DNA from 2 places in the Cellulosilyticum sp. ST5 genome. Region 1 is predicted to be linked to the other one. Evidence: a T-box and tRNA genes for the amino acid it is inferred to sense, from the RefSeq annotation. Region 1 holds a T-box; the other holds one or more tRNA genes.
The links. A T-box is a leader RNA that pairs with one kind of tRNA and senses whether it is charged. The one in region 1 lies ahead of pheS (phenylalanine--tRNA ligase subunit alpha), so its partner is inferred to be a tRNA-Phe.
Positions count from the first base shown of each region.

Region 2: it has a tRNA-Phe gene. The T-box ahead of pheS (phenylalanine--tRNA ligase subunit alpha) is inferred to sense a tRNA for this amino acid. The anticodon was not compared.

Region 1 covers NZ_CP132338.1:868,506-875,217, forward strand. Annotated here, with positions in the region: gene QTL86_RS04335 (cellulase family glycosylhydrolase) at 1-1,391, shown strand, start outside; T-box leader at 1,497-1,727, shown strand; gene pheS (phenylalanine--tRNA ligase subunit alpha) at 1,810-2,829, shown strand; gene pheT (phenylalanine--tRNA ligase subunit beta) at 2,854-5,280, shown strand; gene QTL86_RS04350 (aminotransferase class I/II-fold pyridoxal phosphate-dependent enzyme) at 5,659-6,712, shown strand, end outside.
Region 2 covers NZ_CP132338.1:1,377,610-1,384,321, reverse strand. Annotated here, with positions in the region: gene QTL86_RS06840 (hypothetical protein) at 1-39, shown strand, start outside; gene QTL86_RS06835 (BMP family ABC transporter substrate-binding protein) at 110-2,065, shown strand; gene QTL86_RS06830 (metallophosphoesterase) at 2,101-2,688, opposite strand; tRNA gene QTL86_RS06825 (tRNA-Tyr) at 2,843-2,923, shown strand; tRNA gene QTL86_RS06820 (tRNA-Phe) at 2,927-2,999, shown strand; gene QTL86_RS06815 (L,D-transpeptidase) at 3,222-4,568, shown strand; gene gdhA (NADP-specific glutamate dehydrogenase) at 4,702-6,051, shown strand; gene QTL86_RS06805 (HD-GYP domain-containing protein) at 6,204-6,712, shown strand, end outside.

The DNA of each region.
Region 1 (6,712 bases):
ATGAAGTATGGTTAACGGGTACTAATTGGTTTGGATTTAATACAGGAACCAATGTATTCGATGGTGTATGGAGCGTGAATATGAAAAAGGCTCTAGATGAAATGGCTAACAGGGGTATTAATCTCTTACGTATTCCTATCTCTACTCAGCTGATTTATGAATGGAAAAATGGTACGGCAAAAAAAGCGAATGTCAATGAATATGTTAATCCAGAACTGGCTGGTATGAGTAGTTTACAGCTATTTGATGAAGCGGTTAAGATGTGCAAGGCAAATGGTATGAAAATCATGTTAGATATTCATAGTGCAGAGACTAATGCTATGGGGCATATTTATCCGGTTTGGTATGATGATGCTCATCCTATTGAAATGTACCATGAAACACTAGAGTGGTTTACAGAGCGTTATAAAAATGATGATACGATTTTAGCTATTGACCTTAAAAACGAACCTCATGGAAAACCAGGACAAGATAAAGTATGGGCTAAATGGGATAATTCAACAGATGAAAACAACTGGAAGTATGCAGCTGAAACAGCTGCTGCTAAAGTATTAGCTATTAATCCAAACTTGCTTATAGTTATTGAAGGTGTAGAAGCTTATCCAATGGAAGGATATGACTATACCACACGTGATGAATATATGAAACCTCATTATTATTACAATTGGTGGGGTGGGAATTTAAGAGGTGTTGAAGACTATCCTATTGATTTAGGGGTCTATCAATCACAAGTGGTGTATTCACCTCATGATTATGGTCCACTTGTTTATGCGCAACCATGGTTTGAAAAAGATTTCACAACAGAAACACTTTATGAAGATTGTTGGGGAGATAACTGGGCTTATATTAATGAAGAAGGCATTGCTCCTTTACTAATGGGTGAATGGGGTGGCTTTATGGATGGCGGCAAAAATGAAAAGTGGATGACTTTATTAAGAGATTATATGATTAAAAATAAAATTCATCACACATTTTGGTGCTACAATGCTAATTCAGGAGATACAGGAGGATTAGTAGGCTATGATTTTGCAACCTGGGATGAAGCCAAATATGCTTTCTTAAAATCAGCTTTATGGCAAAATGCAGAGGGGAAATTTATTGGCTTAGATCATAAAGTAGCATTAGGAAATAAGGGGATTACAGTAGCAGCTTATTATAATGGTACACAACCTGAAAATCCAGGTGAAACCGGTATAAAAGGGGATTTAAACGGTGATCAAAGTATCAATTCTACCGATTATGCACTACTAAAAAGACACTTATTAGGAGTAAGCCTATTAACAGATATAGCATTAAAGAGTGCAGATGTTAATGAGGATGGGGCAGTTAATGAGGGAGACTTATTAAAACTAGAAAGCTATCTACTTGGAAATAGTGATAGCCTGCAATAAATATACAGATGGCATCTAATGAATCGTTAAGGACATAGAAGTTGTAATAGTACTACTTGACAAAAAACGGATAGTGAGTACAATAATAACTAATATGTTTATACATGAAAAGCGAAGAAGATGCATAGTAGAAAAATAAGACCCAATAGAGAGAAGGTATCACCGGCTGCAAGTACCTTTTGGCAATCCTATTTTTTGAATTTCACATTGGAGCTTTATCTTTGAAATGATTAAAAGTAGAAGATAACGGTGGCAACGTTAGAGCTAATTGAGTGTTTATACCTTTGGTATAAAAATTTGGGTGGTATCGCGGAGACTATAAGCTTCGTCCCTTTTTGGGGACGGAGCTTTTTTATTTTGTTTTCTCATGACGAGCCATTACTGATTCATTAAGTGAAAATAAGAAAGGAGTTTTACAATGAAAGATAAATTAGAGATGATCAAACATAGTGCCATTACTAGTATTGAAACAGCTAATAGCCTAGCAGTTCTTGAAGAACTTCGTGTACAATACCTTGGTAAAAAAGGTGAATTAACAGCGGTTCTTCGTAATATGAAAGATTTAAGTAATGAAGAAAGACCAGTTGTTGGTCAAATTGCCAATGAGGTAAGAGCAGACATTGAAGCAAGTCTTGCTAATAAAAAAGTAGCCTTAGAATCAGCTGAGCAAAATAAGAAACTTCAAGAAGAAGTATTAGATATCACTATGCCAGGTAAAAAGTTAAACCTTGGTCATATGCATCCACTTCAAAAAACATTAGAAGAAGTACAAAATATTTTCCTTGGAATGGGTTATGAAATTGTAGAAGGCCGTGAAGTAGAAACAGCTTACTATAACTTTGATGCCCTTAACTTAGGAGAAGAACATCCAGCACGTGATGAGCAAGATACCTTCTATTTTAATAGTCAACTTGTTCTTAGAACAGCAACTTCTCCTGTTCAAGTACACACTATGGAAAGTGAAAGTTTACCTATTCGTATGATTGCACCAGGTCGTGTTTATCGTTCAGATGAAGTAGATGCTACTCACTCTCCTGTGTTTAATCAAATCGAAGGTCTTGTGATTGATAAAGATATTACCTTTGGTGACCTTAAAGGTGTGCTTGCAGAGTTTGCAAAAGCACTATTTGGGGACAAAGTAGAAGTTAAATTTAGACCTCACTATTTCCCATTCACAGAGCCAAGTGCAGAAGTAGACGTTTCTTGCGTTATGTGTGGTGGTAAAGGTTGCAATGTATGCAAAGGTTCAGGTTGGATTGAAATTCTGGGCTGTGGTATGGTACATCCAAAGGTGCTTGAGATGGCTGGTATTGACCCTACTGTATACCAAGGTTTTGCTTTTGGTGTAGGACTTGAGCGTATTACTATGCTTAAATACGATATTAATGACTTAAGATTATTCTACGAAAACGATATTCGTTTCTTATCACAATTCTAAGGGAAGTAGAAAGGAGAAAATCAAATGAACGTACCTATGTCCTGGCTTAAACAATATGTAGATATAGATGTAGATATAAAAACTTTTGAAGACGCAATGACAATGTCAGGCTCAAAAGTAGAAGCAGTAGAAGAAAGCGGTAAAGAAATTACAAAGGTAGTGGCAGGTAAAATTATTGATGTTCAGCCTCATCCTAATGCAGATAAACTCCGTATTATGCAAGTAGATGTAGCAGGTGAAAGGCCGCTTCAAATTGTAACTGCAGCAACAAATGTGAATTTAGGTGATGTAGTACCTGTTTCTCTTGATGGAGCCACTTTAGCAGGAGGTCTTAAAATCAAAGCAGGTAAGCTTAGAGGCGAACTTTCAGAAGGAATGTTTTGTTCAGTAGAGGAACTTGGCTTTAGTGAAGAAGATATTGAAGATGCACCACATAATGGAGTATATATCTTCCATAATGATATTAAACTAGGTTCAGATGTAAAACCTCACTTTGGTCTTGGTGAACAAGTCGTAGAATATGAAATCACATCAAACCGTGCAGATTGCTTTAGTATTCTAGGGATTGCAAGAGAAGCAGCAGCTACCTTTAAGAAACCTTTTAAATTCCCAAGCATTACAGTGGAAGAAGTAGGTGGTAATGCAGCTGAGATGGCTTCTATTGCTATTGAAAATGAAGACTTATGTCCTCGTTATGCAGCGAGAATTATTAAAAATGTAAAAGTTGGTCCATCACCAAAATGGTTAAAAGACCGTTTGCTTTCAGCAGGTCTTCGTCCAATTAATAATATTGTTGATATTACCAATTATATGCTTCTTGAATTTGGTCAACCCATGCATGCGTTTGACTATGATAAATTAGCAGGACATGAAATTCATGTTCGTAATGCAAAAGCAGGCGAAAAATTTGTTACCCTATTTGAAGAAGAAAAAACATTAGATGAAAGTATGCTTGTGATTGCAGATGCTGAAAAAGCAGTAGCTATTGCTGGTGTTATGGGCGGAGAAAACTCAAAAGTAACTGAAGAAACAACAACCATTCTTTTTGAATGTGCTAACTTTAATGGTTATAGCGTACGTCAAACTTCGAAGAAGTTAAATCTAAGAAGTGATTCTTCAGTAAAATATACAAAAGGACTTGATCCAAATAATATTACACTTGCACTTGAACGTGCGGCGCAGCTTATTAATATGACTGGTGCAGGTGAAGTGGTAAGTGGCAAAATTGATATTTATCCAAGAAAAAGAGAAGTCCTAACCATTCCTTACGATGTAGAATGGATCAATAATTTCTTAGGTACTGAAATCCCAGAAGATGAAATGATAGCTTATTTTGAGTCAGTTGAGTTTGCTGTAGATAAAGATGCTAAGACAGTCACTATTCCTACTTTTAGAAGTGATGTAACTATGATGGCAGACTTAGCAGAAGAAGTAGCAAGATTATATGGTTATGACAAAATTAAACCAACACTTGAAAAAGCAGAACCTACCAGAGGGGCAAAAACCTTTGAACAAATCACATATGATCAAATTAGAAGCGTCATGAGTAGTTATGGCATTTATGGTGCTTTAACTTATTCTTTTGAAAGTCCAAAAGTATTTGATAAACTTTGTATTAAAGCAAATAGTCCATTAAGAGATGCGATGAAGATTACGAATCCACTTGGAGAAGACTTTAGTATTATGAGAACAACCAGCTTAAATGGTATTTTAACTTCTCTTTCTACTAACTTTAATAGAAGAGTAGAAGAAGCTGCTCTTTATGAAATTGGTAAAATCTATGTGAAACAACCTGTTACAGAAGAAGTGATTACAGATGTTAAAAGACAAGGTGAAAACTTATTACCAGCAGAAATTAAGAAACTAACAGTGGGAGCTTATGGTAAAAATACAGATTTCTTCTCTATCAAAGGTATGATTGAAACCTTAATGGGACAGCTTCATATTGAGAATATCGAAGTGATTAGAAATAGCGAATTAGATTACATGCATCCAGGTCGTACAGCGACTCTTTTAATTAATGGTAAAAATGCTGGTTTCTTTGGAGAAGTACATCCACAGGTAGCTAAAAACTATAATTTAGATACAAGAGTTTATATGGTAGAATTAGATCTTGCTACAGTGTTAGAAGCCATAGAGCATAATGTTACTTTTAAACCACTTCCTAAATATCCAGCAACAACAAGAGATATTGCTATGTTAGTAAGTAAGGAAACATTAGTGGGCGAACTTGAAAAGGTGATTAAACAACGTAGTGGTAAATTACTTGAAACAGTAGAGCTTTTCGATGTTTATGAAGGCGCTCAAATTGAAGCAGGATATAAATCAGTAGCATTTAAACTTACTTTTAGAGCAGAAGACCGTACTTTAGTAGATGAAGATATTCAAAAGGTAATGAAAAAAGTCCTTAATGGCCTAGAAATGAATTGTGGTGCTAAATTAAGAGACTAATCATAAAAGGAAAAAGTGGAGCAGTATACTGCTCTGCTTTTTTTATGAGCATAAAGGGATAGAAGACTATAAGTTTGTAAATTGTGTATGATAATACCATTTTTTTGAATTAAAATAGTAAGACTCCTTCATTTATAAAAATGAAATAAGCCATCTATAATATTAAAAATGGCAAAATGTCGTTTAAATAAGAAGATTATATATAAAAAATATATAAAACAAACAAATCTATAAAAAAAGTTTGCAAGAATTTTAGTATTGACTTGCAAAAATTTCAAAACAGTGTATTATATTATTAGAAATAAATCATCATCAATAGCCTGAGATAAGGGGGATATTAATTTGTTAGATTTTACACAGTGTTCAATAGAACAATTAATGGAAGAGAAGCAATTACTTGAGAAAAAATATGCAGATTATGTGGGACAAAAATTAAAGTTAGACATGTCTAGAGGGAAACCAGCTAGTACACAATTAGACCTTAATAATGATATTTTGTCTACATTAGAAACTTATATAACAGAAGATGGCACTGATGCACGAAACTACGGTGTGTTAGATGGCTTAAGTGAAGCTAAAAAACTATTTTCAGAGCTTCTTAATATTGCACCAGCCAATATGATTATTGGAGGAAATTCAAGCCTTAACTTAATGTATGATGCGATGACACGTCTCTTTTTATTTGGTACAGAAGGAGAACTGCCATGGTGTAAATTAGACAAGGTTAAATTCCTTTGTCCAAGTCCAGGTTATGATAGACATTTTGCTATTTGTGAAGATCTAGGTATAGAAATGATTACAGTACCTATGCATGAAGATGGTCCAGATATGGATTATATAGAATCACTTGTAAAAGAAGATGCAAGTATTAAAGGTATTTGGTGCGTGCCTCTTTACTCTAATCCACAAGGTATTTGTTACAGTGATGAAGTAGTAGATCGTTTGGCAAGTATGCAGACAGCAGCAAAAGATTTTAGAATCTTTTGGGATAATGCTTACGGTGTTCATCATATTTATGATGAAGTTAAACTTAAAGATATTTTTGAAGCAGCTCATGCAGCGGGTAATGAGAATCGCGTTTATTATTTCTTCTCTACTTCCAAAATCACCTTCCCAGGTGCAGGTGTGGCTTTAATAGCATCTAGCTTAAGTAATATTGCAGAAATCAAAAAACATATGAGTATTCAAACTATTGGTCATGATAAACTCAATCAACTTCGTACCGTTAACTATTTTAAAAATGCAGATGGTATTCGTGTGCATATGAAGAAGTTAGGTAATGAGTTAAGACCCAAATTTGAGATTGTTTTAAATACATTAGAACAGGAATTAGCAGGTACAGGACTTTTAAGCTGGACTAAACCACAAGGTGGTTATTTCGTAGCTGTAGATACTTTGCCAGGTTGTGCAAAAGAAACCGTTAGACTTGCAA
Region 2 (6,712 bases), 510 kb from region 1:
ATAGACCAAGAACATTTGGAAATCTTTTCACCCAAATAATTTAAATAAGTTTCACTGCTTATTTTGAAAATAATTCTTTAAATAGATGTAGAAAGCTAAGGTGAAAAAAATGAATCATACAGAATTACAACATGCTTATGAGCAGGCTTATAAGAGCGGTAAACAAGCTTGGAATCAAAAACTTTTAAAAGGCGAATCTGGTTACTTACGTGCCCTAGATAGTATGATTCAACCAGGTGATATTGCAGCTGAATTTCCTTTAGGGCTAGTGGAGATTCCTATTAATAAGATTGTAGGAACATACACTCATGCTAGAAGTATTTCTTTTGCTGATAATTATATGCCCATTATGAATATCAAAACTGAATTTGCTTCAAAGTGGATGTATCTTTACGATTACCACATTCAAACAGGTATTGCAGATCCAATTAAAGTTTATGAGTATCTTAATCGTTTCTTTGTTATTGAGGGAAATAAAAGGGTAAGTGTTTTGAAATTTGTTGAAGGAACCACCATTAATGGTCAAGTCATTCGCCTCATTCCTAAACGTGACCCTAATAATAAGCTAAATACTATTTATTATGAGTTTATGAATTTTTACAAAGAAACTCACATCAATACCATTTGGTTTTCAGAAATCGGACGTTTTACAGAGCTTCTTTCTTATGTTAAACAATATCGAACTATGACTACAGAAGATGAGGCAGATAAAATCTTTTTAGCTAATTGTTATCGTCCCTTTAGACAGCTTTATTTAGAGCAAGGCGGTGATCAACTAGATATTACAACTGGTGATGCCTTTTTAACCTTTTTAAAGATTTATGGACTTTCTAAAGAGATTATACCAGAAGCCTATAAAGTAAAAGTCAAAAATATTATTGATGAGTTAAAGGTAATAGAAGCCGAAACAACTCATGTTCAAACAGAGGTTATTCAACCTCCTAAAAAGAAAAGTGTATTCTCATCTCTATCTGATTTAGTAACTTCAAAAAAAGTATTAAAAATAGCTTTTGTATATGCTAAACCTGTTTCTACATCAGGTTGGGCATATGCCCACGAATTAGGTCGATTACATATCGATAATGTATTTAAAGATCAAATCGTAACCACTAAAATAGAAGGAGTTCCTGAAAACGATAAAGCTTTTGATGCTTTTAAGACCTTAGCAAATGATCACTATGACATCGTATTTGCAACTAGCCCTACTTATTTAGCTCCAGCATTAAAAGCTGCCATGGAATTTCCAAATGTTAAATTTTTTAATTGTGCAGCAACCCATTCTTATAAATCTCTTACCTTGTATTATGGACGCATCCATGAACCACGTTATTTATTAGGAATGATTGCAGGATCAATGACAGAAACTAATGTGATTGGTTATGTTGCACCTTATCCTATTTCAGAGGTAGTAAGTAGTATTAATGCCTTTACTTTAGGGGCACAAGCCGTTAATCCTAGAGTTAAGGTCAAGGCACTTTGGACTAATAGGTGGGATAATCCAGAGGGCGGTAAAGCTGTAGCAGAAACCTTATTTAATGCTGGTGCAGATATTATTTCAAATGAAGATCTCCCTATTCCAGGAGATATTTCCAAAGGCTATGGTGTTTATAGTATTAATCAAAATACACATCAAAAAACCCACTATGCTATGGCTATCTGGAATTGGGGTGTATTTTATGAACAAGTTATTCAAAATATATTAAATGGTACTTGGAAGAGCATACAAGAAGATAACAATCGTTCAGATATGCCTGTTAACTTTTGGCAAGGCATGAATAATGGCATCGTAGATTTATTATATTCTAACCGTAATATGACAGCTCCAATGAAACATTTGATTGAGAATGTTAAGCAAGCGATTATTAGAAATGAATTTGATGTATTTAAAGGACCTATCTATGATCAAAATCATGTGATAAAAGCCAAAGCTGGCGAAAACTTAGATTATGAGGATATCATTCATATGGATTGGTTAGTAGAGGGAGTAGAAGGAGAAATTCCAGATATTAAAACACTAACACCTGTAGATCCATTTTCTTATATGCAAGGTATTACGGGTAAATAAATAGGGAGTAAGGTTATTAACCTTACTCCCTATTTTTAGATTTCTAAAATATAATAATTATATCCGTTAATAACTTGAATATTATTATGTACTAAAATACGTTTAGCATTAGATGAATAAGTAAAGTGATTGTGTCCATACAAATGATATTTGGGTAAAAGCTGCTCATAAAGCGTATAAAAACTTTTAAATCCTATATGACACTGACTATTGGGATTGTCCCCTATTCCAAAGGTAGGAGAATGAGTAACTAAAATATCAATGGGTTTTTTACAAGTTCTAACAAGTTTTTTAACGCGTTTTTGCATTTTTTCTTCAGTAAATTGAAATGGACCACCTTTATATTCAATAGAACCACCTAATCCAGCAATGCGTAAACCATTAAAAGTAACAACCTTATCCTCGATACAATCACAACCTTCAGGAGGCTGTGTGAGATAGCCCTTATCATGATTACCATGAACATAAAACACTGGAACTGCCAGCATAGTAACTAAAAAGGATAAATAAGATGCTTTTAAGTCACCACAAGAAATCACACAAGCTATATCTTGAAAGTTTGATTTATCAAAGAAGTCCCAGATATAATTACTTTCTACATCAGAAACAACTAAAATTTTCATAAATTGACCGTCCTTTAGCTTTTGTATGTTATCTATTATACTATAATGTCATAAAATTTCATACCATAAAAAATAATTGTTTTATATACAAAAAATATTGACAGTATACGTTGTATTTGTTATGATGTACAAGTGTTAAGAAAACATATCGTATGGAGGGATTCCCGAGTGGCCAAAGGGGGCAGACTGTAAATCTGTTGCGATAGCTTCGAAGGTTCGAATCCTTCTCCCTCCAGATGCCCAGATAGCTCAGTCGGTAGAGCAGAGGACTGAAAATCCTCGTGTCGCTGGTTCGATTCCGGCTCTGGGCACTTTTTTATGTTTAAAACCGTAAATTAAACATAGGGCTAAAAATCCTCCTAATTCGATTCCGGCTTTAGGCATTTTTATAGGATCTAAAACCGTACACTAACAAAAGACTAAAAGGGTACTATTTTTTCAATAGTACCTTTTTTGCTTTTAACAGTAAAATTTATCATGTTTGTCCCTTTTCTATCATATGATATGTTGTAGACAAGTTGGAGGGATGTAATATGAATAGATATCGTCAAAAATTAACAATTTTATCATTTACTATTGTAGTAATACTCGTTTTATTATGGTTAATTAAAGGATTTAATTTATCTTGGGTAGAAGTGAAAAAAGATTATGCGGAAATTACAATCAATTTTCTACTACCAATGGAACAAGCCGGCTTCGAACAGTACATTAAATGGTTAGGTGAAGTGCCTTATGAAAATAATGTAGACTATTCAGTTACTTGGATTAAACCAGAAGTTGTATCTATAAAAGTCAAAGAAACCAGTTTAATTAAAGGGAAAAAAGTAAAGATGCTTATTGAAAATGCCCCTACAAAATGGCAAGGAATTTGTAAATCTGAAGAAGTACATATTGCTTTTAAAGCTCCAATTCATATACTAAGTCCACAAAATGATTTTCTTATTTCTAGTAGTAATTCATTTGAAGTTCAATTTAGTACACCTATGAACGCTACTCAAATCAATAAATTTTTGCAATGCGACGCAACTTTTTATATCAAGCCTTATATGGTAACAGCTACTAATGGTAAACAATATACAGATTTAACGCGTTTTGTTTTTACTCCTAAATCACCTTTAGAAAATGGTAAACGTTACGTTCTTTCTTTCAAGACAGGCATGCCTTCACATACGGGAACCCTACTAGATGAAGATCAAGTATTTGTGTTACAGGTAGACCAAAAACCATCTATTACTAAGACTTATCCCGCTAAACAAGATAAATGGATTGGTCTTTATCCACGTTTAACTTTAGAAAGTAAAGAGCCTATTGTTAAAGCTACTGTTATGATTGCGAATGATAAAATTAATGGCATACTAACAGATGCTCATCATGCCTATTTTATTTTGCAAGATCGATTAAAACCAGAAACAACATATGAAGCTATTTTTCAAACACAGGTGGCAAGTGGTGAAATAAGTGAACCTGAAACGGTTCAATTTACCACAACTACTTTAAAGCAAAATCGTCTATGGTTAGAAGTAGTTTGTAGTCAAAATACAGTAGTTTACTGTTATCAAGGCGAAAAAAAGATTAAGACCATGGTTTGCTCATTAGGCGAAGGAAAATATGCACCTCCTCTTGGCACATATTATTTACAAGGTAAAGCAGATGTTTATGAAGATGCTGTGCATAAAGAGGGTGCTAATTTTTGGATAAAAATTAGTGATGAATATGGCTTTCAAGGTTACATAAGAGATGCTTACTGGAATATACTTACCAGCGCTAGTAAATCTCTGGGTGCAAGAACTAAAAGAAGAAACATCATTTTAAGTGATGAGGATGCTAAATGGCTTTATGAAAACTTGCCTGATAATACTATGATTATAATCAGAAATTGATTAATACATCTTTATTTATAATTCAATAAAATTCAATAAAAATGAATTATTTTGTTGAAAAAATTTCGTATTATGATAAAATGTTTTTAGCGGAAGATGAGCCGCAGGAACTTAATTTATAGGAGGCGTATCTATGAGTTTTCGTACGGAGTACATGCAGGACTTAATGAGTAGAGTAGAAAAAAATCATCCTGCACAACCAGAGTTTCATCAAGCAGTAAAAGAAGTATTATTATGTATGGAGCCAGTTGCTGAGCGCAACCCACAATATGTTAAATCAGGAATCTTTGAACGTATTGTAGAACCAGAACGTGCTATTATGTTCCGTGTATCATGGGTAGATGATAACGGTAATGTACAGGTTAACCGTGGTTACCGTGTACAATTCAATAGTGCTATTGGACCATATAAAGGGGGACTTCGTTTCCATCCATCTGTAAACTTAGGTATTATTAAATTCTTAGGTTTTGAGCAAATCTTTAAAAATTCCTTAACAGGTCTACCAATGGGCGGAGGTAAAGGTGGTAGTGATTTTGATCCAAAAGGTAAATCAGACCAAGAAATTATGAGATTTTGTCAAAGCTTTATGACTGAGCTTAGCAAACATATTGGTGCTGACACAGATGTTCCTGCCGGTGATATTGGTGTAGGTGCTCGTGAAATTGGCTTTATGTTTGGTCAATACAAACGTCTACGTAATGAGTTTACTGGCGTGCTCACAGGTAAAGGACTTAACTATGGTGGTTCTCTTGTAAGAACACAAGCTACAGGTTATGGCTGTTGCTACTTTACACAAGAAATGCTTGCTACCAGAGGTGAAAGCTTTGAAGGCAAAACAGTAGTTGTATCTGGTTCTGGTAACGTAGCTATTTACGCTGCTGAAAAAGCTATAGAACTTGGTGCTAAAGTTGTAGCACTTAGTGATTCAAATGGCTATATCTATGATCCAAATGGTATTGATCTAGATGCTGTTAAACAAATTAAAGAAGTAGAGCGTAAGAGAATCAAAGAATACGTTAATATACATAAAGATGCAACCTATACAGACGGTTTCCGTGGTATTTGGACTATTAAATGTGATATTGCACTTCCATGTGCTACACAAAATGAATTAGATGAAGAAGCAGCTAAAGCGCTTGTAGCAAATGGTGTTATGGCTGTTGCAGAAGGCGCTAATATGCCTTCTACTCCTGAAGCAGTAGAAGTATTCCAAGCAGCAAGCGTTCTATTTGCTCCTGGTAAAGCAGCTAATGCAGGTGGTGTAGCAACTTCTGGTCTTGAAATGTCTCAAAATAGTATGAGATATAGCTGGACATTTGAAGAAGTAGATGAAAAATTAAAAGGTATTATGAAACATATTCACACTGTTTCTCGTGAGGCAGCTACACAATATGGTGAACCAGATAATTATGTGCTTGGTGCTAATATTGCAGGCTTCTTAAAAGTAGCTGATGCTATGTATATGCAAGGTGTTGCTTACTAAAAAATATCCCTCTCATGATATATGAGAGGGATATTTTTTACCCTCAATACCAAAAGCTTTTTTTTAGTTTATATTGTATAATAAATGGAATTAGTATAAAATTTAGTTATAAGACAATTTGTAATAACAGAATATAATGTAGGGGGAAAGCTATGCCAAAGTTAACAATTCCATTAAATGAATGTATGCCAGGAATGCTAGTTGCTGAAGCTGTTAGAAATTTAGATAATGGTTTAGTCTATGTGGGTGAAAATCAAGAATTAACAGCAGAAACTATTGAAACCTTAAAGGAACTCAGTTTTGATGAGGTTACTATTTTTGTTAATACATGGGATGATGTATGGAAAATCACTAAAGAAACAAGAGAAAGCTATAAAAAATGTACAGATACCGTTCAAGTACTTCTTAATCAAGTTACAACTGATAATGTAGTTGATTATGAAGCCTTTAAAAATGTTAAGCTACAAATGCAAGATGCCTTTAACGATAACTATAAAATAATTGGTTGTATTAACCTTTTTAAATATGCTGATAGCTATACATATACACATAGTATTAATGTTGCTTTATTAAGCATGCTGATTGGGAAATGGATGAAATATGGGGAACAAATGATAGAATCCTTATTAATTGCTGGACTATTACACGATATTGGTAAGAT